Regions from separate parts of the Alteromonas sp. KUL150 genome, predicted to be linked through region 3. Evidence: predicted binding sites of a transcription regulator. Region 3 holds the regulator's gene; each other region holds the start of a gene.
What was found. Region 3 encodes MetJ, which represses methionine synthesis genes. Its sites were predicted from a motif close to TAGACGTCTAGACGTCTA; they were not measured.
Positions count from the first base shown of each region.

Region 1: the regulator MetJ is predicted to act here: its motif matches at 4,450-4,467, upstream of msrA (peptide-methionine (S)-S-oxide reductase MsrA).
Region 2: the regulator MetJ is predicted to act here: its motif matches at 5,580-5,597, upstream of metA (homoserine O-acetyltransferase MetA).

Region 1 is NZ_BLIJ01000021.1:7,631-15,836, forward strand. It holds gene GVO62_RS04090 (glycoside hydrolase family 16 protein) at 1-1,438, opposite strand, end outside; gene GVO62_RS04095 (MFS transporter) at 1,820-3,064, opposite strand; gene GVO62_RS04100 (hypothetical protein) at 3,426-3,581, shown strand; gene msrA (peptide-methionine (S)-S-oxide reductase MsrA) at 3,578-4,189, opposite strand; gene GVO62_RS04110 (OsmC family protein) at 4,698-5,132, shown strand; gene sodC (superoxide dismutase family protein) at 5,245-5,790, opposite strand; gene GVO62_RS04120 (glutathione S-transferase family protein) at 6,157-6,801, shown strand; gene GVO62_RS04125 (DUF885 domain-containing protein) at 7,037-8,206, shown strand, end outside.
Region 2 is NZ_BLIJ01000050.1:96,587-104,792, reverse strand. It holds gene ppnP (pyrimidine/purine nucleoside phosphorylase) at 1-181, opposite strand, end outside; gene GVO62_RS12045 (DUF938 domain-containing protein) at 258-848, opposite strand; gene metH (methionine synthase) at 872-3,496, opposite strand; gene GVO62_RS12035 (homocysteine S-methyltransferase family protein) at 3,506-4,573, opposite strand; gene metA (homoserine O-acetyltransferase MetA) at 4,577-5,515, opposite strand; gene GVO62_RS12025 (DUF2802 domain-containing protein) at 5,633-6,067, opposite strand; gene GVO62_RS12020 (chemotaxis protein CheW) at 6,125-6,616, opposite strand; gene GVO62_RS12015 (chemotaxis protein CheW) at 6,634-7,431, opposite strand; gene GVO62_RS12010 (ParA family protein) at 7,439-8,203, opposite strand.
Region 3 is NZ_BLIJ01000047.1:46,283-54,488, reverse strand. It holds gene metF (methylenetetrahydrofolate reductase) at 14-901, opposite strand; gene metJ (met regulon transcriptional regulator MetJ) at 1,062-1,394, shown strand; gene GVO62_RS11340 (malic enzyme-like NAD(P)-binding protein) at 1,563-2,798, opposite strand; gene GVO62_RS11335 (hypothetical protein) at 3,396-3,713, shown strand; gene rpmE (50S ribosomal protein L31) at 3,811-4,023, opposite strand; gene priA (primosomal protein N') at 4,454-6,643, shown strand; gene GVO62_RS11320 (SPOR domain-containing protein) at 6,792-7,370, shown strand; gene GVO62_RS11315 (hypothetical protein) at 7,456-8,196, shown strand; gene GVO62_RS11310 (DUF1294 domain-containing protein) at 8,193-8,206, opposite strand, start outside.

The sequences.
Region 1 (8,206 bases), on a different contig from region 3:
CGTCACTTAGTGCTAGAGATACTGATGTCCATTCATCAGTAGGAAGGTTAGCAAGTGGAACTTGAATAAATCCAATATTTGGAAAGCCGCTGTCAACGCCTACTTGCAGCGCGGTCGCTTGTGTGTCGGCACTGTCGATGTACACGTCAAACTTTAATTCGCCGCCATAAAACTCGTTGTTGTCGGCTCTGCCCATTCCAAATAATTCAAAGGTATTGCCTTCTGGATCGTTTATTTGGATATTTCCACCGCCACTGGTAGTGACTTCGATGACCGTACCTCTCGTCGTGTCACTTGACTCTACTTCAGCAACCGTTAGCGCACCGTCATTGTTGAAAACACCAATGCCCAAAGGTCTTTCGCTGTTAGTGCCGCTAAATAATACGCCCGGAGCATCGTCATACAGAGGGAACGTGTTTACGACGACATCTTGTGGGGGCGGCGTACCGTCGCCTCCTTGAGTGATAACAAATGGGTCTACCTCATCAATACTATTTTCGCACCCAAGACCATCGCCTACAGGTGGCAGAGGGCATTGATAAACGCGGATATAGTCAACCAAAAGTTGCCCGGGAAATACGTCTGCATCATTGGGGTTGGGTACACCTGCAGGATTGCCTCCAACGGCCAAATTAACAATAAGGTGTTGGTCTTCATTGAAAGGTGCATCGTCCTCACCAGAGAGAAATCCTTCCATTTGATTTTTGAAATAGTAATTCCAGTAGGTATCTCTACTGATTGTAAAATAATGATCACCGTCTACAAACCAACGAATGCGCTGTGAGTCCCATTCCACCGCGTATTGGTGAAAACCATCAGTAGGGTCGATATCGTAGGTTTTAGACTCGCTAACATTCAGTGGAAAACGCTGACCGAAGTGTGCTGTCCCTGCGACAAATGGCGTAGCCTGACCGAAGCTTTCCATTACGTCTATCTCACCACGCGCCGCCCACTCGCCAAATGGCGAAGGATCGCTGCCGAGGGTCCAAAAAGCGGCCCAAAGTCCAACACCCTCGGGAACTTTAATACTCGCCTCTATTCGACCATACGTAAAATCGAACAAGCTCTGCGTTCGCATGCGACCGGAAGTGTAAGCAAAATTAGGATCTGGAGAGTCACCAACACGTGCTTCAATGATTAACGTTCCGTCTTCTACAGTGATATTGTCGGCAGTGTAGTATTGCAATTCATTGTTACCCCATCCTGGCGGTAATCCAATTGACGTGCCGTCTCCGACTTGTATTTCCCATTTGCTCGTATCTACAGCGGAGCCGTCGAATTCATCAGCCCAAACAAGCTCGAAATTTGCTGAGGTAGGAGGAGGTGGATTTTCAAGCTGGCCGCCTATAGCTTCATCATCATTTTGACAGCCACCTAAAAGCATGGAAGCGCTTACAATTGACGCTAGACTTAACAAGTTGAGAGTTGGTCTGCTCATGTGTTTTTCTCTTGTTGACAGGACTGGTAGTGGATACTCTTGTGCACGTTTATCGCTTTGTATTTGATTTTTCTAAGCGTTATATGAGCACCCAAGGTTAAGTTATAGTCAAAAAAAGCCAAATTAAAAGAAAAATTATCGTTAATTTAATGTTAATTTTAACTTTGGGAAGGATAAAATGTTAGCTGTCGATGTGTTCGCCTCTGCTCTTTGAAGCTAAGTAAGAGAAAGTTCTGTTAATTAGAAATATAGATCTTTTGAATGCTTTAGGCGGGAAAAAGAAAATGAATTTAATGGTCATCACACGAATGACAGCGACATACACTGAATAATCTGATTAAGGCGTGCTGGCAAACGAATCTGCCAGCACTAATCAGCTGTTTAACCGGATATTGCTTCTTTCTGTACTTTAGGTTTGCGCGCCGACATTACTATTGTCAGCCAAACGAGCACGCCACACAAGGCTAGGGCAAGACCTACCCAGCCGGTTGAAGCATAGCCATAGCCTGCGGATAATGCCATACCAGCAAGCCAAGGTCCCAACGCATTTGCCGTGTTGAAAGCCGCGTGATTCATCGCTCCAGCCAGTGTTTGTGCGTCGCCTGCAACGTCCATTAGCCTGGTTTGTAGCGGTACGACCATGCCACCGCCAATACCGATGAAAAATAACGATGTTGCCATGAGGTAAGGGTTGCCCATAGATGCTGCGTACGCAGCTGCTGATAAGCCAAGCAGTAGTTGAAACATTATGGCTGAAGTGAGCAGTCGCCCTTCAGAATACCGCCCGGCAATAATGTTACCCAGCGTTACGCCAATACCGTAAATTAATAAGGTTGCAGATATTCCCCATTCTGGGGTTGTGGTGGTGCTCAGGTACGAGGCACTGAAGTAGGAGTACACCGAAAACATACCACCAAAGCCAATAGCGCCCATTAGTAGGACTAGCAAAACATCTTTATTTTTTAGCGCCTTAAGCTCAGTGAGCGGTTTTGCATCTGGGTTAGGACCACGGTATGGTGCGGTTTTCCATACCATTAGCGCAGTTATCAATGCGAAAGCCGAAATCATGAAGAACCCTGTTCTCCAACCAAATACTTGCCCTATGCCACTGATTGACGGCACACCAATAATATTGGCGATAGCCAAGCCTAGAATGACGTTACTGACGGCTTGCGCCCGTTTATTTTTGCCGGCAATGTCTGCAGCAAATAGCATGGCGATACCGAAATATGCGCCATGAGGAAGGCCGGCAATAAAACGAGCGATATTCATTGTCCATTCTGACCATGCCAGCGCTGTAAATAGGTTTCCAACGGCATAAAACACCATCATTGAAATAAGCATGGTGCGGCGGGCAAGCCGAGAAAAGAAAATAGTGATGAGCGGCGCCCCCACAACCACGCCAATGGCATAGGCACTAATTGCGTAGCCTGCAATATGTTCGGTAATGCCAAAATCTTCAGCGAAGTAAGGTAATAAACCCATTGCAGCAAACTCGCTACAACCAATCACAAAGGTACCGAAAGCCAGCCAAAATGTAATGGTGGCCAGCGAATACTCGTCTGCGTTAAGAGAGTGGTTGGTATCCGCTGTGTTAGAGGCCATCTTGTCAGTTTGATTTCCCATAAATTACCTTTTGTTCCTTCTGCACCTATCCGTCGACTAGAGATGATCGTATCATCCTCAAGCTATCAAGGTAACGGTAGTTGATAAGATTTATTATTTAATTCAACGGGTTAATTGTTTTATTTATGTTAATGGAAATGGACTGGTGTGTTTTTTTTAAGATAGTCATAATGGTATTTGCAATATAAAACCTTGACTTTTAAGCAAAAAATCAATACTTCACAAAAATATAACTCAAATAATGATTAATACTTACCGTAAAACGCTTGCAGACTTAAGCGCAGCTTTCAGTGTCGACTTTCCACTTCACATACAATACGCAAAACAAGCAGTATGTTTTGCCTCACAAAGAGGCTAACACATGAGCACAACGTCGATGCGAAGCGGACTTGGGCTGGGAGTAACAGATTGGCTGCCTTTGCTAGGTGGTTATTTTCTCGTTGCCATTTCTATTGGGCGTGATAGCAGTTCAGGCGAGGTTTTATCATTCGATCTAGCTTTCGCGCTGCTGGTTTAAGTTCCTTTCTTCCCCAGTGCCTTATCACCCCAAATTTCTTTTAAACGCTGGTCGCGGCCACAGTTCCATCGATAGAATTGGTAGCGAACAGGACTTTTTTTGTAGAAATCTTGATGGCCAATTTCATCGCCCTTTATCGGATAAAAGGTAGAGGCGTCTAGAATAGGCGTAACAACCTCTTTATTCGGAAATTGGGCTTTTACTGCCGCCTTTGTTTTTTCTGCAATTGCCCGCTCTTTGTCGTTAGCAACAAATATGGCGCTTAAGTAGCTTGGGCCTTTATCACAAAACTGGCCTCGGCTGTCGAAGGGATCTATGTTTACCCAAAAATGATCAAGAATATCTCGGTATGAAAGTTTTGATCCATCATAGGTTATTTTGACCGCTTCATAGTGCCCTTTGTGATTGCCGTTGTAGGTTGGATTTGGCGCACTTCCACCGGTGAAGCCAGAGACTACATCGGTTACCCCCTCTAGCTTTTCAAAATCCGCTTCCATACACCAAAAGCAGCCACCCGCTAAAACGGCTTCGTCTGCATAAGATGCTGGTAACAAAATAGCGGTACTAAGCACAGCGCTTACAAGTAATGTAAAGAAAGTTGATTTCATTTTTTACCTTCTGTTGTGATGACGAGGTCTGCGCTAATAATTGGACATGTCGCCATGGTGCAAAACTATAGAGCTACTTCCTAATCATATACGCCACACCAATAGAGAACGTTTAAGTGAGCGAAATATTTCATCGCACTATTCGTCTTCTGCTGGTTCCCCACCTTTTTAGCTTTCTCCTTTCAAAAAATGAAGCAATGCAGCACGTAAAATTTTCATTTTAGTCTGTAGTCTCACTATGTTTTTAGGCATTAGCTTACTTTACGTGTAGACCTGTTCTTTCTTAAGGCCACGCACAACAGGGGGGGAGCGCTAAATTGCGATGTCGGCAAAGCGTTTGCATTATTGATGTTATCTAGAAGCCGACTTGTTTGACCGCAGGTTGGTTTTAACCCGCTTATTGCTAAATGCTCTGTTTAAAGCAGTTCAGTTAGAGTTTGAATATGTTCGAAGCAGTTAAAACGTTTAGCGTGAAGTAAGTTCAGTCAAAAATGTAAGGATGAATGATATGTCGATAGTAAAATCAGGTAGTGCAGCGTACAAACCACTTGGCAAAAAAGGGAAGGGAAGTATTTCTACCGAAACAGGTGCCTTATCTAATCAGCCCTATGGTTTTAATACACGATTCGAAGACGGAAAAGGGACTAACCCCGAAGAGCTAATTGGTGCTGCTCACGCAAGTTGCTTCACAATGGCGCTTTCATTTGCACTATCAGACGCTGGCTATGACGATGGCGAGTTAAATACGACGGCTAAAATCACTTTAGAGAAGAGTGACGACGGTTTTGAAATTACTCAGTCAGCGCTAAGCCTGGATGCCAATGTTGAAGGGATTACCGAAGATGAATTCGAAAAAATTGCAAAGGACGCGAAAGAGAACTGCCCCGTATCTCAACTTCTAAACGCTAATATTACGTTGGAATACAAACTGAACAAAAGCTGAGAAAACAGTAAAAAACTTTTTTCAAACAGATGAGAGAAAAGCGGCATTGGCCGCTTTTCTTGATTTTGGAATTCATCGATTTCATTTGAATTCTCAATATACGCTCCAGGGTTTATTTCCCAATTACACCACAAGCAACGCGCTCACCACCGCCGCCCAGCTTTTTAGGAGAATCAGAATAATTGTCGCCGCCTGCGTGGATCATTAGTGCACGGCCTTCAATATCCTCTAACTCAAGCTCGGGAGCAAACACTGGCTTTGTGGCGTTCCCATTTTCATCGACATAAAGTACGGGAAGATCGCCCTCGTGACCTTTTTCAGACCATGGTTCACGGTGCTTACCGGTATCTTCTGGGTCGAAATGTCCACCAGCCGCGCCACCGAGTACTTTTTTCCCATCTTTCATCGCAGGTGAGCAGTCACCATTTTGGTGAACATGAAAGCCATGAACACCCGGTGTTAAGCCTGAAAGCTTTGGCGTGAACACGACGCCATCGTCGTCGTAGCTGCTTACCATTACGGTACCAATACTTTTGCCCGTTTTTAAATCATTCATCACCACATCTTTTCCATCTTCTTGGTGATGCGCCGCAAAACTGCCCGCACTTACTATTAATGATATAGACCCTGCTAGGGTTGAGAGTAAACGTTTTTTCATAGTGTTCTCCTTCACTAAGATGTTGAAATATTGCCTTGCAATTACATAGGCACTGCACAGTTAGAACAGCACAAAGCAAACCACATTGAATTTGATTGACGAATAGGATTAGGAAAATGAAGGTAGCCCGCGTGGTTATTGATGTGTAGAAAGAAAAGTTAATTGTATTAAAGAGTTAAATTGATAACTTACAAAATCAGAAGTGAATTTTCTGTGAAAATCTTACGTAATGTACTGCGTAAAATTGAAGTTACGTGGCTAGGTAAACCTTTAATTACACCGTTAAAACTCAGTTACAATATGTCGCTAGCACTCTTAGCGTATTAGACTTAAAGTGATTACACATTAATTTGATAAGGGCGGGATATGTATACGCTTTACGGCTACCCGAAAACGCGCTCGGTACGAATAGCATGGGCGTTGGAAGAAATTGGTTTACCTTACGACTACAAGGTTATTGATTTAAAGGCAGGAGAGCATCTGTCTGATGAATATAAGGCAATTAGCCCCGCCGCCAAAATCCCAGTACTTACAACACCTGAAGGTACCTTGAGTGAATCAGCAGCTATTGTCACTTTTTTGGCTGAAAGACACGGCATGCATGAATTTATCCCTGAGGCCGGCAGTTTCGATAGAGCCAAGTATGAAGAGATGATGCTATTTCTTACCAGCGAATTAGAACAGCCTATTTGGAACTTAGCGAAGCACACCTTTGCGTTGCCTAAAGAGCAAAGGCTAGAGCAAATGCGAGATGTAGCGGTGTGGGAGTTTAAGCGCGTGTTGCCTGTATTTTCTTCTATGCTTGGTGGCAAAGAATTTGTGTGCGGAAGCATGTTTACCATGGCCGACGTTATAGCAGGTCATATTTTAGCGTGGGCGAAGGGGAGTAAATTAGACTTAACATTAGATGGAAAACTAGAGAATATTTCAGTTTACGCGCAGCGCGTATTAAGTCGTGAAGCGTATGAAAGAGCATGGCGAAAAGAAATGGCTCAGATAGCCGAAAACTAATAACGCATATCAATAATCTCAAGATGAGACTTATAAAGCTTCTCTTAAAAGCAGTTAACGTTGAGGCTATTTATAGAAATGCAGCAAGCGTGGTTTAAATAACGTCTGGTGGTTTAGCGTACCCGCTAAGCTGTGTAGCACTTAAAATTACAACGAATTAAAAATGACAGCGCCTTTAACTTAACGCGGCGGCGAGACACTCGCGAGATAATGGCGATTACAACAAGGAACAAAAATGAAAGTATTTAAAACACTAGTGGTCAGTAGCGCAGTAACTATGACACTAGGCCTTAGCGCTGCCTCGGCATTCGCCCATAACCATGCAGAACAGCCAATCGACAAAGCAAGTGTGTCGGCGACGAAGGATGCATCTGAGCACGATAAGCTTTTTGCACTCTTTGCGGCTGCCGACCAGCGGAATATAGAACTAAACCCCATTATGGCTATTTTCCGTGGCGATATGCGCTATGCAGATAGAATGGGCGATTTCTTAACAGACTCCCATGCACTAGCTGGCAAAACGGCCACACTGCTAAACTTGTCAGAGCTTAAACAAATTGACCGTAGCCAATTAAGCGATACAGACAAGCTTGCCTACGATGTATTTAAATACAACCAAGAGCGCTCGCTGAAAATGTCGACAGACGAGATTGAAGCGCTAACGGAAGTTCGCCCTGTTAACCATTTCAGCGGGTTTCACACCTTCTATCCAACCTTTGCTAGCGGAAAGGGCGCAGCGCCATTTAAAACGGTAGAGGATTACGAAAATAACCTATCTCGCCATGAGGATTATATTGCGATTTCTGACCGCGCTATCGATAAGTTTCGAGAAGGCATGGAAAGTGGCGTGCTTGAAACCAAGCTTACTATTGACCGCGTAATTAAGCAGTTTGATACTCAGTTAGCTATCCCAATTAAAGAGTCACAATATTGGGGGCCAGTCACTATGTTCCCAGAGAGCTTTTCCGATGAAGAAAAAGCCCGTTTAACCGCTGATTATGAGAAAGCGACGCAAGAGATTTACGATGCAACAACGCGTATGCGTGACTTTCTTCGCGACGAGTATCTTCCCGTAGCCCGTGAAAGCATTGGCCTTAGCGATATGAAAGGTGGCGCTAAGCTTTACCAGCTTATGGTGGAAGGTTCAACGACACTGCCAATGACGCCTGATGAACTTCACAAGTTGGGCTTAAAAGAAGTTAAGCGTATTAAAAACGACATGCTTGAAATTAAGGATGAAGTGAAGTTTGAAGGGACGCTAAACGAGTTCTTCGACTATGTACGCAACGATCCCAAGTTTAAGCCTGAAAGTCGCGAGGCACTAACGCAAAGCTATTACGATATTGGCCGCGAAGTTGACGAGAAAATTGATCAGTACTTTTCTTTATTGCCCAAGTCTGAACTA
Region 2 (8,206 bases), on a different contig from region 3:
CTTCGCTTCCTGGTAACTTAACAACTAACTCGCCTTCGACCACTTTCATTAGCTCTTTTTGTGATGTAGAAAAGGTATATTCACCCGGCGACATAACCCCAGACGTACATGGTCCATTTGCAGACTCAAACCCAATCGAGCTTACTTTGTTGTCGAAATAATGGTTTACTTTAAAGCTCATAGCTACTCCTTTGATTAGGGGGCTGTTGATATTCACCAAGGTAGTTTTAGCAAAACGTTCAGCCCCTTGGGCTTATTCAGCGTTTCTGCCAAATAAGCATATGGTTATTGGCGGGCATGTCGATAATTTCGTTTAAGCTTAACTCGCCTGCCCAAGCAGTGAGCTCATTGATATCGCGGTAACCTCCATAGCCTCTTTCTAAAAGCGAGGTATGGAATGCCTGATTACTTTCAGATGTGAATTCACCACCATGAGTAAAAGGGCCATACTGGCAGAAAACGCCCCCTTTGGGTAAGTGCAACGCTACTGATTCAATGAGTAGCTTCGCCTCTTCTTTTTGCATGATATGCGCGGTGTTTGCCGTAAAAATGCCGTCTATGTCGAGGTTGGGAAAGTCATCTTGCCCAACGGTGAATGCAATGGGAGGTTTCACATTCCCCGTATTTGAATCACTCAGCCACGCGGCAATGCCTTCGTGATAATGTGGTTGGTCGCTTGTGTGCCAAATAAGATGGGGCAAATGCTCAGCCAAAAATACGGCGTGCTGACCTGTTCCACTCCCTATCTCTAATACCTGTCGGCAATTGGCAAATTTACGTTCAAGCACGCTCAAAATGGCGCGCTTGTTGTTTTCACAGGCCTGACTAAAAGGCTTTTCGATTTGCATACACGTTACCTGCCTAATCAGCATTAATCACTTAAGTTTGGACCCAACCACTTTTCAGCCTCTTCTAAGGTCCAGCCTTTACGTGTGGCGTAATCTTCTACTTGGTCAGCCTGGATTTTAGCTACGGCAAAATATTTAGCCTCAGGGTGTGCAAAATACCACCCCGATACCGATGCGCCCGGCCACATAGCGTAGCTCTCGGTCAGCTTCATCCCGGTGTGCTGCTCTGCAGATAACAAATCCCAAATTAGCTGCTTTTCGGTGTGCTCAGGACAAGCCGCATAGCCTGGCGCCGGACGAATACCTTGATACTTTTCGCGAATTAATTCTTCATTACTTAGTGATTCGTCTGCGGCATAGCCCCAGTAGTGCTTGCGCACTTGCTCATGTAGGTACTCAGCAAAAGCTTCAGCTAGTCTGTCGGCCACAGCTTTAACCATAATGCCATTGTAATCGTCGCCGGCTTTTATGAAGCTATCAGCCAGTTCGTCTTCGCCAATACCGCCTGTTACCGCGAATGCGCCTATATAGTCCTCGATACCGCTAGATTTATCGGCGACAAAATCTGCCAAACAATAGTTAGCAAATTTGTCTTTTAAGGTTTGCTGACGCAGATGGTGAGCAACGCCTTGGACCTCATTTCTCGACTCATCGCTGTAAATTTCTACATCGTCATTAACGCGATTTGCAGGAAATAGACCGATAACGCCTTTCGCTTGTAGGGTGTTATCAGCAATAATTTTATCTAACATAGCGTTAGCGTCACTGTATAGCGACTTAGCCTCATCACCCACAACTTCATCTTCAAGGATCCGTGGGTATTTTCCGGCCAAAGACCAGGTTAGAAAGAAAGGAGTCCAGTCGATGTACTTGCGAAGCGTTGCTAAATTAGCGGTAACAGGGGTAACACCCAAGTTCGCGGGCTTAACTGGCAAGGTAGTAAAGTCAGGCTTAAAGGCGTTTTCTCTGGCCTGTGCTAGCGTCACTGGCTTACTACGAGGCTTTTTACGTGCATGTTGTTCGCGTACGGTATCGTACTCTTTAGCAAGTTCTTGCGCGTAGATATCACGAGACGCTTTGTTGAGTAAGCGCTGACATACGCCAACAGCCCTACTCGCATTAGGCACATACGCAACAGGTGAATGGTAATTCTGTTCAATTTTTACCGCAGTGTGGGCTTTCGATGTGGTCGCACCGCCGATAAGTAATGGAATTTCGAAACCTTGACGTTCCATTTCTTTAGCAACGTGAACCATCTCATCAAGGGAAGGTGTGATGAGACCAGACAAACCAATCATGTCTACGTTTTCATCTTTGGCCGTTTGCAAAATTGTTGCCGCTGGCACCATTACGCCCAAATCGATCACTTCGAAGTTGTTACACTGAAGTACCACACCCACAATATTCTTACCAATATCGTGAACGTCACCTTTTACGGTAGCTAAAAGAATTTTACCGTTACTTTTAGCATCATCAGACTTTTCTTCTTCGATGTACGGCTGTAAGTGTGCCACCGCCTTTTTCATCACTCGGGCCGACTTGACCACCTGAGGGAGAAACATTTTTCCTTCGCCGAACAAATCACCCACCACGTTCATGCCGTCCATTAACGGCCCTTCAATAACGTGTAGCGGACGCTCGGCCTGCTGGCGAGCTTCTTCAGTGTCTTCAATGATGTAGTCGGTAATTCCTTTAACTAGAGCATGTTCTAAGCGCTTATTAACGTCTTGCTCACGCCAGCTTAAGTCTTCTTTTGCTGCAGCTTTGCCGTCACCTTGATAGTTAGGTGCAATGTCTAACAAACGCTCAGTAGCATCGCTTCTGCGATTCAGGATCACGTCTTCAACGGCTTCACGAAGTTCAGCTGGAATTTCGTCATACACCTCTAGCTGACCAGCATTTACGATAGCCATATCCATACCAGCGCGTATGGCGTGATACAAAAATACCGAGTGCATCGCCTCTCGCACTGGATTGTTTCCCCTGAACGAGAAAGAGATATTAGAGAGCCCGCCAGAAATATGGGAGTGCGGGCAGGTCTGACGTATTTCGCGGGTAGCTTCAATGAAATCTACTGCATAATTATCATGCTCTTCGATCCCCGTTGCTACGGCAAAAATATTGGGGTCAAAAATAATGTCTTCAGGTGGAAAACCGATTTCCTCTGTCAGTAGCTTGTAGCTGCGCTGACATATTTCTACTTTGCGCTGCTGCGTGTCGGCCTGCCCTTTCTCGTCAAAGGCCATCACCACGGTTGCAGCACCGTAGCGTTTGATGAGCTTTGCTTGATTTAAGAAAAGTGCTTCACCTTCTTTTAAACTAATTGAATTAACAATGGCTTTGCCTTGGACGCATTTAAGCCCAGCTTCAATCACTTCCCATTTAGACGAATCAATCATAATGGGTACGCGGCTGATATCCGGCTCAGAGGCAATAAGATTCATGAAGGTGATCATGGCCTGCTTGGAATCAAGCATAGCCTCATCCATATTGATATCGATGATTTGCGCGCCGTTTTCGACTTGCTGTCTTGCAACATCAAGCGCGGCTTCATAATCACCATCAAGGATAAGACGTTTGAAGCGAGCCGAACCCGTAACATTGGTTCGCTCACCTATATTAATAAATGTGGAAAATTCTGCGCTCATAATGCCCTCCTAGTGTACAAACGGCTCTAGGCCTGACAAACGCATTTTAGGTTCAAATTGAGGCACTTTTCGTGGCGCGATACCCTCAACAGCATTTGCAATATCGCGGATATGCTCTGGCGTACTGCCGCAGCAGCCACCCACAATATTGACAAGTCCCGACTGGGCCCACTCTTTGATATGTTCCGCCATTTCGGGGCCTTCCATATCGTACTCGCCAAATTCATTGGGTAATCCAGCATTGGGATGAGCAGAAATAAGGCACTCGCTAACCGCGGCAACTTCATCGACATATTGTCGCAGAAGGTCTGGACCTAAAGCGCAGTTTAACCCGAAAGAGAAAGGGCTGATGTGGCGCATTGAGTAATAAAACGCCTCAGCGGTTTGCCCCGATAGCGTACGCCCTGAGGCATCGGTAATTGTCCCCGATACCATCACGGGTAAAAACTTGCCTAATTTTTCGAATACAGACTCCACGGCAAACGCCGCCGCCTTCGCATTTAGCGTGTCGAAAATAGTCTCTAGCATGATCAAGTCTACACCACCCTCGATAAGTGCCTCGGTCGACTCGCTATAGGCTTCAACTAACTCGTCAAAGGTTACGTTTCGTTTACCAGGGTCATTTACATCTGGTGATATTGACGCCGTGCGATTTGTTGGCCCTAGTACACCCGCTACGAATCTTGGTTTATTTGGTGTTTTTGCCGTGAATTCATCGGCTGCTTTACGCGCTAACTTTGCTGCAGCAAGGTTAATATCACGAGAATGCGCCTGCATGTCGTAATCAGCCATAGCAATGGTTGTCGCGTTAAACGTGTTGGTTTCGATAATGTCTGCGCCAGCGTCAAAGTAATCGCAATGAATCTGGTAAATAATATCAGGCTGGGTAATCACCAGCATATCGTTATTACCTTTTACGTCGCAGTGCCAATCTGCGAACTGGGTTCCGCGATAATCGGCTTCTTCTAGTTTGTGGCGCTGGATCATTGTGCCCATCGCACCATCAAGTATAAGAATACGTTGTTTAGCGGCTTCTGTAAGCGTTGCCTGCGCGCTTGAATTTGTTCTTTGGCTCACGTGCTACCTCTTTGGCTGTGACTTTTCAGCAAGCTGACTTAAATCGTAAGGAGTGGTCTGATAGACATAGTAATTCAGCCAGTTTGTAAACAACAGGCTACCGTGTGAGCGCCACTGTACAATGGGAGACTTGGCTGGATCATCTCCTTCAAAATAATTTTTTGGAATTGCAGGGGTTTGCCCTGCTGATAGATCTCTAAAGTATTCGTCTTTGAGTGTATCAGGATCATACTCTGGATGACCGGTTACGAATACCATCCGTTTATCATCTGAAGCGACAATATACGCACCTACATCATCTGACTCTGCCACTACGTTTAGGCCATCTACACTGTTGTATTGCGATGTTTGAATGTGACCATACCGAGAATGAGGGGCAAAGAATGTTGGATCAAAACCTCTTAATAACTCGTTATTAGGATCATTGACGTGATGTTTAAATACGCCTGAAAACTTTTCGTCTCTTATTTCTCGGGTAATGCCATAAAAGTGATACATAGCAGCGTGAGCAGCCCAACAAAGATATAGCGTTGAGTTAACATGACGCTGTGCCCACTCTAAAATTGTGGTCATAGTGTCCCAATACTTCACTTCTTCATAATCAATTAGAGCAAGAGGCGCTCCTGTTACAATGAGACCATCGTACTTCTTGTTCGCTACGGCAGAGAAGTCGTGATAAAAAGCGTCCATATGCGACTGCGGCGTGTTTTTTGGCGCTTGATTGTCAATACGAATAAGGTCCACATTGATTTGAAGCGGTGTATTTGAGAGCAAACGAAGTAGCTGTACTTCCGTTTCGATCTTATTCGGCATTAAATTAAGAATACCAACCTCAAGAGGACGAATATCCTGATTAGCCGCCCTGTCCATGTCCATGGTAAAAATATTTTCACCTAGTAGTACATTCTGTGCAGGCAATTGCTCAGGAATACGAATTGGCATAGAGGGCTCCAGTGATAAATTACGATATCTGTATTGTGTCTATAACTGGGAATATGTCAACATCTTTACGTCTAGACGTCTAAACGTTTTTCTTTTCAGATTTGTAGAACTGTTTTGTTAATTACCTTGTTTGTGCACCATAACCAGCATTTCCGCCTCTGCTCTTGGTATATCACAGGCTTCAATAATCTCGTCAATGCTTGCCCCTTGCTTCACAAGCTCTGCTGCTCGCTGATAAAGGCGTAAAGAAGGATCTTGTAACCTAAGCTCGCGAAGCTCATTTTCAATGCTTATCTGCTTTTCATCTAGCTCTTTGAGGTGTCGAGTGATAACTATAGTTCTAGCCTGCGCTTCAGACTGCTGATTATTCGCGTTGTTTGCCAACGCTTCTACTCGGGCGAGCGCTTCAATATGCTCAGCTTGGCTAGTTTCTATAGAAGTACGCAGCTTACGAACGTGCGAGTACAACAGCCCAATCGTCACGGCAAGTACAACCACTAACACAATCAAAACTAGTTCTAACAAGGTAGGTGCAGCAAGCTGCCAATCCATGGACGTAACCCTTGGGGAAATGCAGGCAGTACTAAATAATACTGCCCAGTCATTTATTTAGATATTGCTAAGCTCATCCCACTCTTCATCGCTTAGCAATTTATTAAGGTCAACAAGAATGAGTAATTCGCCATCGCGGTTACTAACGCCCTGAATAAACTTGGCGCTTTCCTCTGTGCCCACGTTAGGTGCACTGTCAATCTCTGAAGACTTCAAGTAAACCACCTCGGCCACGCTATCAACCAAAATTCCAACAACTTGCTCGTCAGACTCAATAATTACAATACGTGTGTTGTCTGTTATCTCTGTTGGCGGCAAACCAAATCGTGCACGAGTATCAATCACCGTTACCACGTTACCACGCAGATTGATAATACCTAATACATAATCGGGCGCACCGGGAACCGGAGCTATCTCGGTATAACGCAACACTTCTTGAACTTGCATTACGTTAATACCATATGTTTCATCACCTAGGCGATACGTAACCCATTGAAGGACTTCGTCATTGCTGTCGGTGGCATTACTACTTGTTCTTTCGTCGGTCATGAACCTGGCTCCCAATACTATGGCGTCTGGTCGTTACTGCTTAAGCCTTTGTTAAGCATAGATATTAATTCTTCAACGTCAATTAACGCGCACATTTTTTCTTTAACCATCCCCGCTAACCAGGGACGTTTTCCTGTGGACTCGCGCCATTTAACATCATCTGTAGTCAAATTGACCGTATTAACAAGCTTTTCACTTGCCAACCCCCACAAACTTTCTCCTAACATAATAAGATATCGGTAGTTGAGCGATTGTGCGAGGTTTTCATCATATTTTTCTGGCATTACCCACTTTGCTGAATCCACAACATTGAGTTTAGACTCTCTGTGCAGCATTACACCCATAAACCAATCAGGTTTTCCGAAAAGTGGCCCAATTTTCTCAATTTGATGAATTCCGCCTAGGGTAGTTAACGGTACCGCTAGCGTTAAACCTGCCACTTCAAAGAATAGCGCTTGAAAACGAAAACCGAGAGTATCCTTTAGTGGTACTTTCGATTTAATTTCAGTGTCTAAAAGCCTATTTTCCTGACTCTCGGTTTGAGCTACTGGGTTTCGCTTATTATCCTCAACAGAGTTAAGCGTCGACGTCTCTATAATCGACGTTACCTTTTCTGCGATCGCCTCTTCTTTGTGCTGGGTAGAATCTTGCTCTTCAACGCCTAATAGGGTTGTTTCCGCTATTTGTTGAGACGCTTGCTCAAGCAACTTAGCCGTGCGCGCAGTAACATCTTCCGGTGTTTCAGGCTCTTTGAGAAGGCTATCTAAGTAGGCCTCCATCACTTCTTCACGGGCAAAGGGTGATTGCTTGCTCATTATTTTATTACTTCTCCAACACGGCTAATAGCTTCGCATAAGCAGACACACCACGAGTTTTAGGATAAGCAGATGAAATAGGCAACTGCACTAAACTGGCATCTCTAAAGTGAGTATCTACGGGGATTACCCCTTCCCACACGCGCTCACCATAATCGCTTAATAACTTTTTACGTGATGCTAGCGCAGCGTTCGTTCGCTTATCAAACATAGTTGGAATTATCACTGTATCGAAGGTTTTATTTAACGAACGCCCCATAATTTCCATGGTCCGAATCATTCTGTCTAACCCCTTTAGTGCCAAATATTCTGTTTGCGTGGGTACAATTACTTTGTCGCATGCTGCTAGTGCATTGACCATAAGTACCCCTAAAACTGGTGGGCAATCAATAATCGCCACATCAAATTCATCAGCAATTTTAGCCAGGGCCTTTTTAAGGACTAACCCCATTCCTTGCTCACTCCCCATCGTCCTATCAAGGGTGGCTAACGCCATTGTGGCAGGCAGCACATACAGATTGTCTAACTTCGTTGGACTTAAGCAATCCATAACGTTATCGGCAGAAAGTGAACTAGACTGAATAAAAATATCGTAGACTGAATGACTCGTTGCTTCAGCGTCAATACCGAAATAATAACTCAGAGATGCATGAGGGTCGGTATCTATCATAAGTACACGCTTTCCCTGCTCTGCAAGCAAACCACCAAGGCTCACCGTAGTGGTTGTTTTCCCCACTCCGCCTTTTTGATTTGCTACAGTCCACACTTTCATGAT
Region 3 (8,206 bases):
TTGCGGATTGGTTTTACGCACCTGAACGCACACCCAACATGTGACAGATAGCATAGCTGAGTTCACTGCGGTTCAATGTATAAAAGTGGAAGTGCTTTACCCCTTCTTTTGCCAGCACTTTAACCTGATCCATAGCAATGTTTGCACCAATAAGGTTACGAGTAGCTTGGTCATCAGCATCAAGGCCATCAAACATTTTGTGTAACCAGCCAGGCACGTGTACGTTCGTAAAACCTGCGAACTTAACCAAAGTTTGGTAGTTGGTTACGGGTAAAATACCCGGTACTAAATCTAAATCTACACCAGCGGCGGCGGCTCTGTCTCTGAATCGCAAAAATACGCTAGTATCGAAGAAGAACTGCGTGATGGCTTCCGTAGCGCCAGCCTCTGCTTTGCGCTTTAAATTGAGTAAATCGAATTGGGCATTAGGCGCTTCGGGGTGTTTTTCAGGATAAGCAGCAACCGAAATATCAAAATCGGCAACGTCTTTCAAAAGTGCAACTAAGTCAGAGGCATACATCTCTGTTTTTTCTACTCCCGGCGGCAAATCGCCCCGTAGCGCTACAATACGGCGAATACCTGAATCCCAGTAGTCTTTAGCAATTTGTTTAAGCTCATCGCGGCTCGCATCGACGCAGGTTAAATGAGGAACTGCGGCTACGCCTGTCTGCTGCTGAATGCGTTTAACAACATCGTGAGTTCTGTCGCGTTCGCCACTGTTTGCACCATAGGTTACCGACATGTAGCTGGGCTTTAGCGGCGCTAAACGCTCGACCGATTTCCAAAGGGTTTGCTCCATGGCTTCCGTTTTAGGCGGAAAAAATTCAAAAGATACATCTATATCACGCAGTTCCGACAGGGACTGGTTTAATGCATCGATACCTTGCGCGTACGAAACCATGGTTTATTCTCTCAAAAATATGTTCTTATGGACGTTTAGACGTCTAAATTAAAGAATATATGTCTAGACGTCAAGAGGTTTACACTGCTCAATTGACCTTTTCGTGAACTTGTTTAGAATTTCTGTTCATAATATAAAAAGAGTAGACCGAGTTAGCACAATGGCAGAATGGAATGGCAAATATATTCACCCCTACGCAGAGCATGGCAAAAAAAGCGAACAAGTAAAAAAAGTCACTGTCTCTATCCCAATTAATGTACTCAAAGCTCTGACTGATGAGCGCACCCGCCGTCAAATAAACAATTTGCGTCACGCGACTAATTCCGAGCTGCTTTGTGAAGCATTTCTACATGCGTTTACTGGGCAGCCTTTGCCAAACGATGATGATCTGCGTAAAGACAACCTTAACCGCGTCCCGGCAGAAGCTAGACGTATTATGGAAGAGATGGGGATTGACCCAAGTTTCGAGAACAACGTAACCGAAGACGACTAATCGTTACCTTCTAATTAAAATATAAAAAGCGGCGCCCTTACTGTGAAATGATTTCGCACTAAAGGCACCGCTTTTTGCTGCGTGTTATATCAGCAATTTACAGCCTGTGTTGAGAAGCTAAAACCTGCGCTTAGCAACCTTAGCTTTCAACGACAAAAAGATTGAATTTTATTCGCTTGCGCTCTCGGGCAAACGTGCCACACCAGACGCTATTGCTGCTTTAGAAACTGCAGTTGCAATGCGTTCACAAAGGCGAGGGTCCATCGGCTTCGGAATAATATACTCTTTACCAAACGTCAGGCTGTCGCTTTTACTGGCCGCTAATACTTCCTCGGGAACAGGCTCTTTGGTAATACTGCGAAGAGCTTCTACGGCCGCCACTTTCATTTCATCGTTAATTGCCGTTGCGCGAACATCCAACGCGCCCCGGAAAATAAACGGGAAGCATAAAACATTATTCACCTGATTCGGATAGTCAGAGCGACCTGTGGCCATGATAAGGTCTTTGCGCACCTCATGAGCCAGTTCTGGTTTTATCTCAGGGTCTGGATTTGAACAGGCAAATACAATTGGGTTTTCAGCCATTAGCGCCAGTGTTTCTGGTGGCAAAACATCTGGTCCTGATACGCCAACAAAGATATCTGCGCCTTCCATAACATCTTCTAACGTCCGCTTGTCGGTATTATTCGCAAAGAGCTTTTTGTGTTCAGTTAAATCTTCGCGACGAGTATGGATGACGCCTTTTCTATCAAGCATGTAAATACGCTCGCGCTGAGCACCACACTTAATAAGCAGCTCCATACAGGCAACCGCGGCAGCCCCTGCACCCATACATACAATTTTAGCGCTCTCGATATTTTTACCCTGAATCTCTAGCGCGTTAAGCATACCTGCTGCAGTTACGATAGCCGTGCCGTGCTGATCGTCATGAAACACCGGAATTTTGCAACGCTTAATAAGCTCTTGCTCAATTTCAAAACACTCTGGCGCTTTAATATCTTCTAAGTTAATTCCGCCGAAGGTATCAGCAATGTTGGCAACAGTGTTGATAAACTCTTCTGTAGTGCGATGCTTTACTTCAATATCGATAGCATCAAGCCCCGCAAAGCGCTTAAACAGCAGGGCTTTGCCTTCCATTACAGGTTTCGATGCCAGAGGTCCTAAATTCCCCAACCCTAAAATAGCGGTTCCGTTACTGATAACGGCAACCAAGTTACCTTTACCCGTATATTTATAAGCGTTGTCGGCATCTTCAGCGATTTCTCTGACCGGCTCGGCAACGCCTGGGCTATAGGCAAGAGCAAGGTCATCGACACTATCGGCAGGCTTGGACAGCTCAACGCGGATTTTTCCAGGGGTAGGTTTAGCGTGATAATCGAGTGCGCGTTGTCTAAAATCTGACATGTAAAATGGTATCCTTGAATGTAGGGTTCATCGGTGTTTTGCCCTCGGTCTGTCGCTATTTTATTGTTGTTGTAGGTATAGATAAATTAACGTGAGCGCAATACAACTAAGCAGTTAAAAACGTCTTATAATCAATTGCTAGCGCCAGAGTTAGTACTGAACGATGTGTGTCGTACCTAAAGCGCCAGAAGGCTACTATTGAGCTATTATTCACAGAATTAATACTCACTATTAGTATGCCGTTGGCAACTCTAACACAGCTAATTACTGTGTACATATCTGATCAGAATTCTCATTTACCAATGTAGGTGAGACGTACTAATTAGACCAGTAAAATACCGCTATAATTGGCATTCATATTATTTATTTTGACCGGCTGCTTCATTCGGTTGATCTATTGAGAGAGCGTGGGTTTTAACGTTGCGTTGACCGAGTGCGACTAAATAGAATGTTTGTTTCAGCGATATCCAAGCGTCTTCAGCATTGTATGGTGAAAACCATCGTCTTTTTTAGGCGCCTATTTTGTCTGGTAACATGACATAAAAACTAATGCGAATGCTCACTTTTATGAGTGAACGCTCCACGGAGAGTTACCAAATGACAGAAAGAAAATTAATTGCCGTTCTTACCGATGTTTGTGAAACGGCGAAGCAAGGTGAAAATGGCTTTGTTTGGCTAACTCATACTGGTCACTGGAGAACGCCACAGGTAGTGGCGGTATTCACAACTGAGCAAGCAAGAAAAAAGGCGCTAAGTAGCGGATGGGATACCTGGTTCATCAATGAAGTGAATATTGCCTTGGACTCAGTTAAATCGGAGGCACAAGCCATTCATTTTGATAGCGAAGAGGCTTGTAACAGTAGCAGTAGGGGTGACTGGGAAAAGCATCTGTCGCGGCGAGATAGCTTCCATTAACTTCAAGTGACGCTGCTTGGTATAAACCATCAAAATAGAAATAATTTAAGTAATAAAAAAGCGCCATAAAGGCGCTTTTTCAAACTCGATATCAGGCTTACTTTTTGCCCAATGCACCGAAACGCTTCTTGAAGCGATCAACACGACCACCAGTATCAACGTTACGTTGCTTACCAGTGTAGAATGGGTGACATGAAGAACATACGTCTAGGTTGATGTCTTTACCAAGCGTAGAACGAATATTCATTACGTTACCACATGAGCAAGTTGCTGTGATTTCTTCGTATTTAGGGTGGATATCTTGTTTCATTGGGTTACCTCACATAATAAGGCCGTATCGCTATACAACCCGAAGTCGCACACCATACGTTACTTAATTCAAATGATAAGTCGTTCAAAGAACAGCCTATCGCAAAAAGAGCGGCGCATGATAAAGGATGGGAGGGGCTTGATCAAGCGGTTTTTGACTAATTGCTAAACAAGGAAGCGACACAAGAAGGCCAAGCCAAAACATTCCTTTCATGCTTAACCGTAAAGTATGTTTAAATATTTGTCGTACAAGACTAAGGCAATACGGGCGAGTAATAAATTGTGCTGTGAGCAGCGCAAATTTCTGCAATGTTAGGCTTAGCAGATAGGCCTAGTCGTGTAAGTGATTTTAATATAAGTAGCCCATTATTAAGAGTTCGGTAAGCGCAGTGTGCGCTGTAAAAGTCATCAAATAAGGTAGAACGTTCGCAATGGCCTTTATCCAAGTTGCCGTGCCAGTGCCACTGCGCCAACTTTTCACATATACCCACGGCAGCGCACTAAGTGCGGGCGTGAGGGTGGTTGTACCTTTTGGTCCACGCAAATTAGTGGGTGTGGTCGTTGAAACACTGCAAAAACCTGAAAGTAAAATTGATAATGCCGATAAGCTAAAGGCCATCGAGTCGGTACTTGACGACAACTCTGTTATAGATGATGCGTTGCTGAAAATGGCCCAGTGGCTCTGGCAGTATTATCATCATGCGCCGGGTGAAGTTTTACACGCCATGTTGCCTGTTTTACTGCGCAAAGGTGAGTCGGCGGCCCCTACACCGCAAGATATGCTAATGCTTACCGAAGAAGGTAAGCAAACGGCTGCAGACACGTTATCGCGGGCTCCTAAACAACAAGGCTGTTTTTCGGCTCTGGCTGGTGGTGCCTTATTAGCCTCGCAGGCGCGCAAGCAGTATGGAGCACCTGCAGTCAAAGCGCTCGTCGAAAAGTCTCTGGCAAGTATCGAAGAAGTGGCACCTGAATTGAAGTCAGGCAGTTGGCTTGCCTCTTTATCACTGTCTGAAAAACCAATTCCAGACACTGAGCAGTCAGTTGCTATTGCCGCGCTTAACCGTCAGCAAGGCAACTTCGCGGTGAGTTTGCTTGAAGGGGTTACCGGTAGCGGTAAAACAGAAGTGTATCTCCAGGCTATCGAGCCTTTGTTGCGTGCGGGTAAGCAGGTCCTTATTCTGGTGCCAGAAATCGGACTTACGCCGCAAACGGTGTCTCGTTTTGAAAAGCGGTTCGGTATAGCCGTGGGTGTTTTGCATTCTCAGCTTTCTGATAAAGAACGGCTGCACGTTTGGCAGCGGGCCAAGGCTGGCGAGCTCGGTATTGTCATAGGTACACGTTCGGCAATTTTTACTCCCCTAAACAACCCCGGCATGTTAATTGTAGACGAAGAGCATGATGAGTCATTCAAGCAGCAAGATGGCTTGCGTTATCACGCGCGGGATCTTGCTGCTATGCGCGCCAAGCAGCACAACATTCCACTTCTATTAGGTAGCGCCACTCCGGCACTTGAAACGCTAAACAATGCATTAACTGGTCGCTATGCACACTTACAGTTGACCAAGCGTGCTGGCGGCGCGAGAAGTACGCACCAGCACGTTTTAGATGCTCGTGATCAGCCGATTCATTATGGTATTTCGCAAGGCCTGTTGACCATTATGCGTCAACATATCAGTGCAGGTAATCAGGTATTAGTATTTGTAAACCGTAGAGGCTATGCGCCAGCGCTGCTATGTCATCACTGTGGTGAAACCGTAATGTGCAAGCGTTGTGAGCGCCCTTATACCGTTCACAAATCACAAAACCGGCTACAATGTCACCATTGTGGTGGTATGCGTTCGATGCCGTCGAACTGCGAGGCGTGTCACCATCCTGAGCTTGTAACAGCTGGAACTGGAACGGAGCAGGTTGAGCAAGGCCTTTCAAACCTATTTCCTGGCGTTAAACAAGTGCGCATAGATAGCGACACCGTGCGGGGAAAAGACAAGCTTCACCAAACCCTTGATGCAATAAACCGACAAGAGTATCAGCTACTGGTTGGCACTCAGATTTTATCAAAAGGTCATCATTTTCCGCATGTAACATTAGTCGCGGTTTTAGACTGCGATGGCGCCTTGTTTAGTGCTGATTTTAGAGCGCCAGAAAAGCTTGCTCAGCTTGTTACGCAGCTTGCGGGAAGGGCAGGACGCGCTAGCAAACCGGGGGAGATGTGGCTGCAAACCCTAAATCCTCACCATCCGCTGTTACAAGACTTGGTGCACAATGGCTACGGGCATTTTGCTAGACATGCACTAATGGAGCGAAAAGCGGCAGGGCTTCCACCCTTTACAAGTCAATTCGTTATTCGTGCCGAAGCCAGCGACAGCAGTTTGGCCTATCACTTCTTGAGAGAATGCAAACAGGTATTCAATCAACAACACGCCGTTGAAATAAACGGTCCGTTTCCCTGTTTGATTGAAAAGCGGCAAGGCCGATTTCGGTTTATGCTGGTATGCAGCCATGAAAAGCGAGCGCCCCTTCATAACGCGCTACGTTTGGCACTGCCATTTCTACAGGCGTTGCCACAGGCAATGAAGGTAAGGTGGTCAATAGATATAGATCCTACCGATTTCAGTTAGCTTGTTGAGTAGCAATACGTTAAAATTTCTACTCAGTGGAAGGTGTGATAAACACTTTTCTTTGCCAAATTTGAACCTTAGTCAAATTTGAATTACGACGTTTCCTTACGAATACGAACAACGATAACAAGTAGGAATATTGCCGACTATGGCCCAACGCGATTATGTCTCTCGTGGACGCTCTACCCAAAAAAAGAAGTCTTCAGCAAAGGGACGAAAGCCTGCTGGAAACGCTCAGGTAAACGGAGCGGTAGCCGCAAAGCTCCCCATTATTCGAATTGTAGGTGTGTTTGCCCTTGTGATTGGCTTCGGTGTTTTTTTATGGTCAATCAAAGATAACGTTGAAGAAGATGTAGATACACAAGTATCGCGCCCCATTGCACCAACGGAAGAGTCATTGCCTGAATTGCCCGAAGAAGAGTGGGAATACATAAAAACTCTGCCAGGGTATGAAGTTGAAGTAGAAGTAAAAGAGCAGGAAAAATCCGATAAGCGTTATTTAATGCAGTGCGCCTCGTTTAGAACACGTGCTCAGGCTGAAGAGATGAAAGCTAAAATTGCGTTTCAAGGTTTAGAAGCGTTGATTAAACAAAGCTCTGGCAGCAACGGCGAATGGTTTCGCGTTATTTTAGGCCCTTACGAGTCGAAAAGAGATGCGGAAAAAGCGAAGCACAGTCTGCGTAAAGTGAACATAGCGACTTGCCAAATTTGGTACTGGAATTTATAGCATTTCATATTAGGTAACATGTAATACGTAGCATAAAGCGCAGAAATAGGGTGTATGTAAGGAATGCATTTACAAGGAAGTTCAAATGAGTATTGCCACTAATGAGCAACCCGACTACGCGGCTTATAGCATAGAAGAGCTTGAGGACGTTCTAGAAAATATCGATAAGGAGGCCTTTCCAGAGCGCTACCAGGCAGCGAAGAAACAGCTCGCTTCAAAGCGAGCAATGTTGCCGTCTGAGGATGATACGGATAGCGTCCATCAAGATGAGCATTTCACTCGACCTAAATGGTCTGAACTACACCTGATAACACGCATCTCAAACGTTACCTTTTTGGTACTTATTGGCGCAATGTTCATAACAGTTTTTAATGATTTTCTAGTGATTAATGCATGGCTAGACAATTCAACATGGGCCATTCTACTGCTCATTGTTGTTTATAGTGCCCTCTTTTACTTCTCTATCTATATCGATCAGCGACACGCGCAATTCGTGACTAAAGATTTCCGCGGCAAAATAACAGTTTTCGGTATGCCGTTTCTGGTATTTTTCTTAAGCTCGAGTTTTGTTGATACGGCATTGCCCTACACCCTGCATTTAGCGTCCCATAAACAAGAGGTAGAGCGAAAAATAGCTTATAAGAAAGGAAGCGGTTCTAAACACTGTCGACATTCGCTGTTGCTACAAGAGAGCGTAACCTTTTCCGATGGTCGCTTATGCTTAAGTCAAGATGAGCATAAACGTTTACCAAATGAAGGGTGGGTTTATGTAGAGGGCCATGAAAGTGGTTTTGGTTTTGAAATCGAAGAGTATCGATTTCGCTAAATTTCAATCA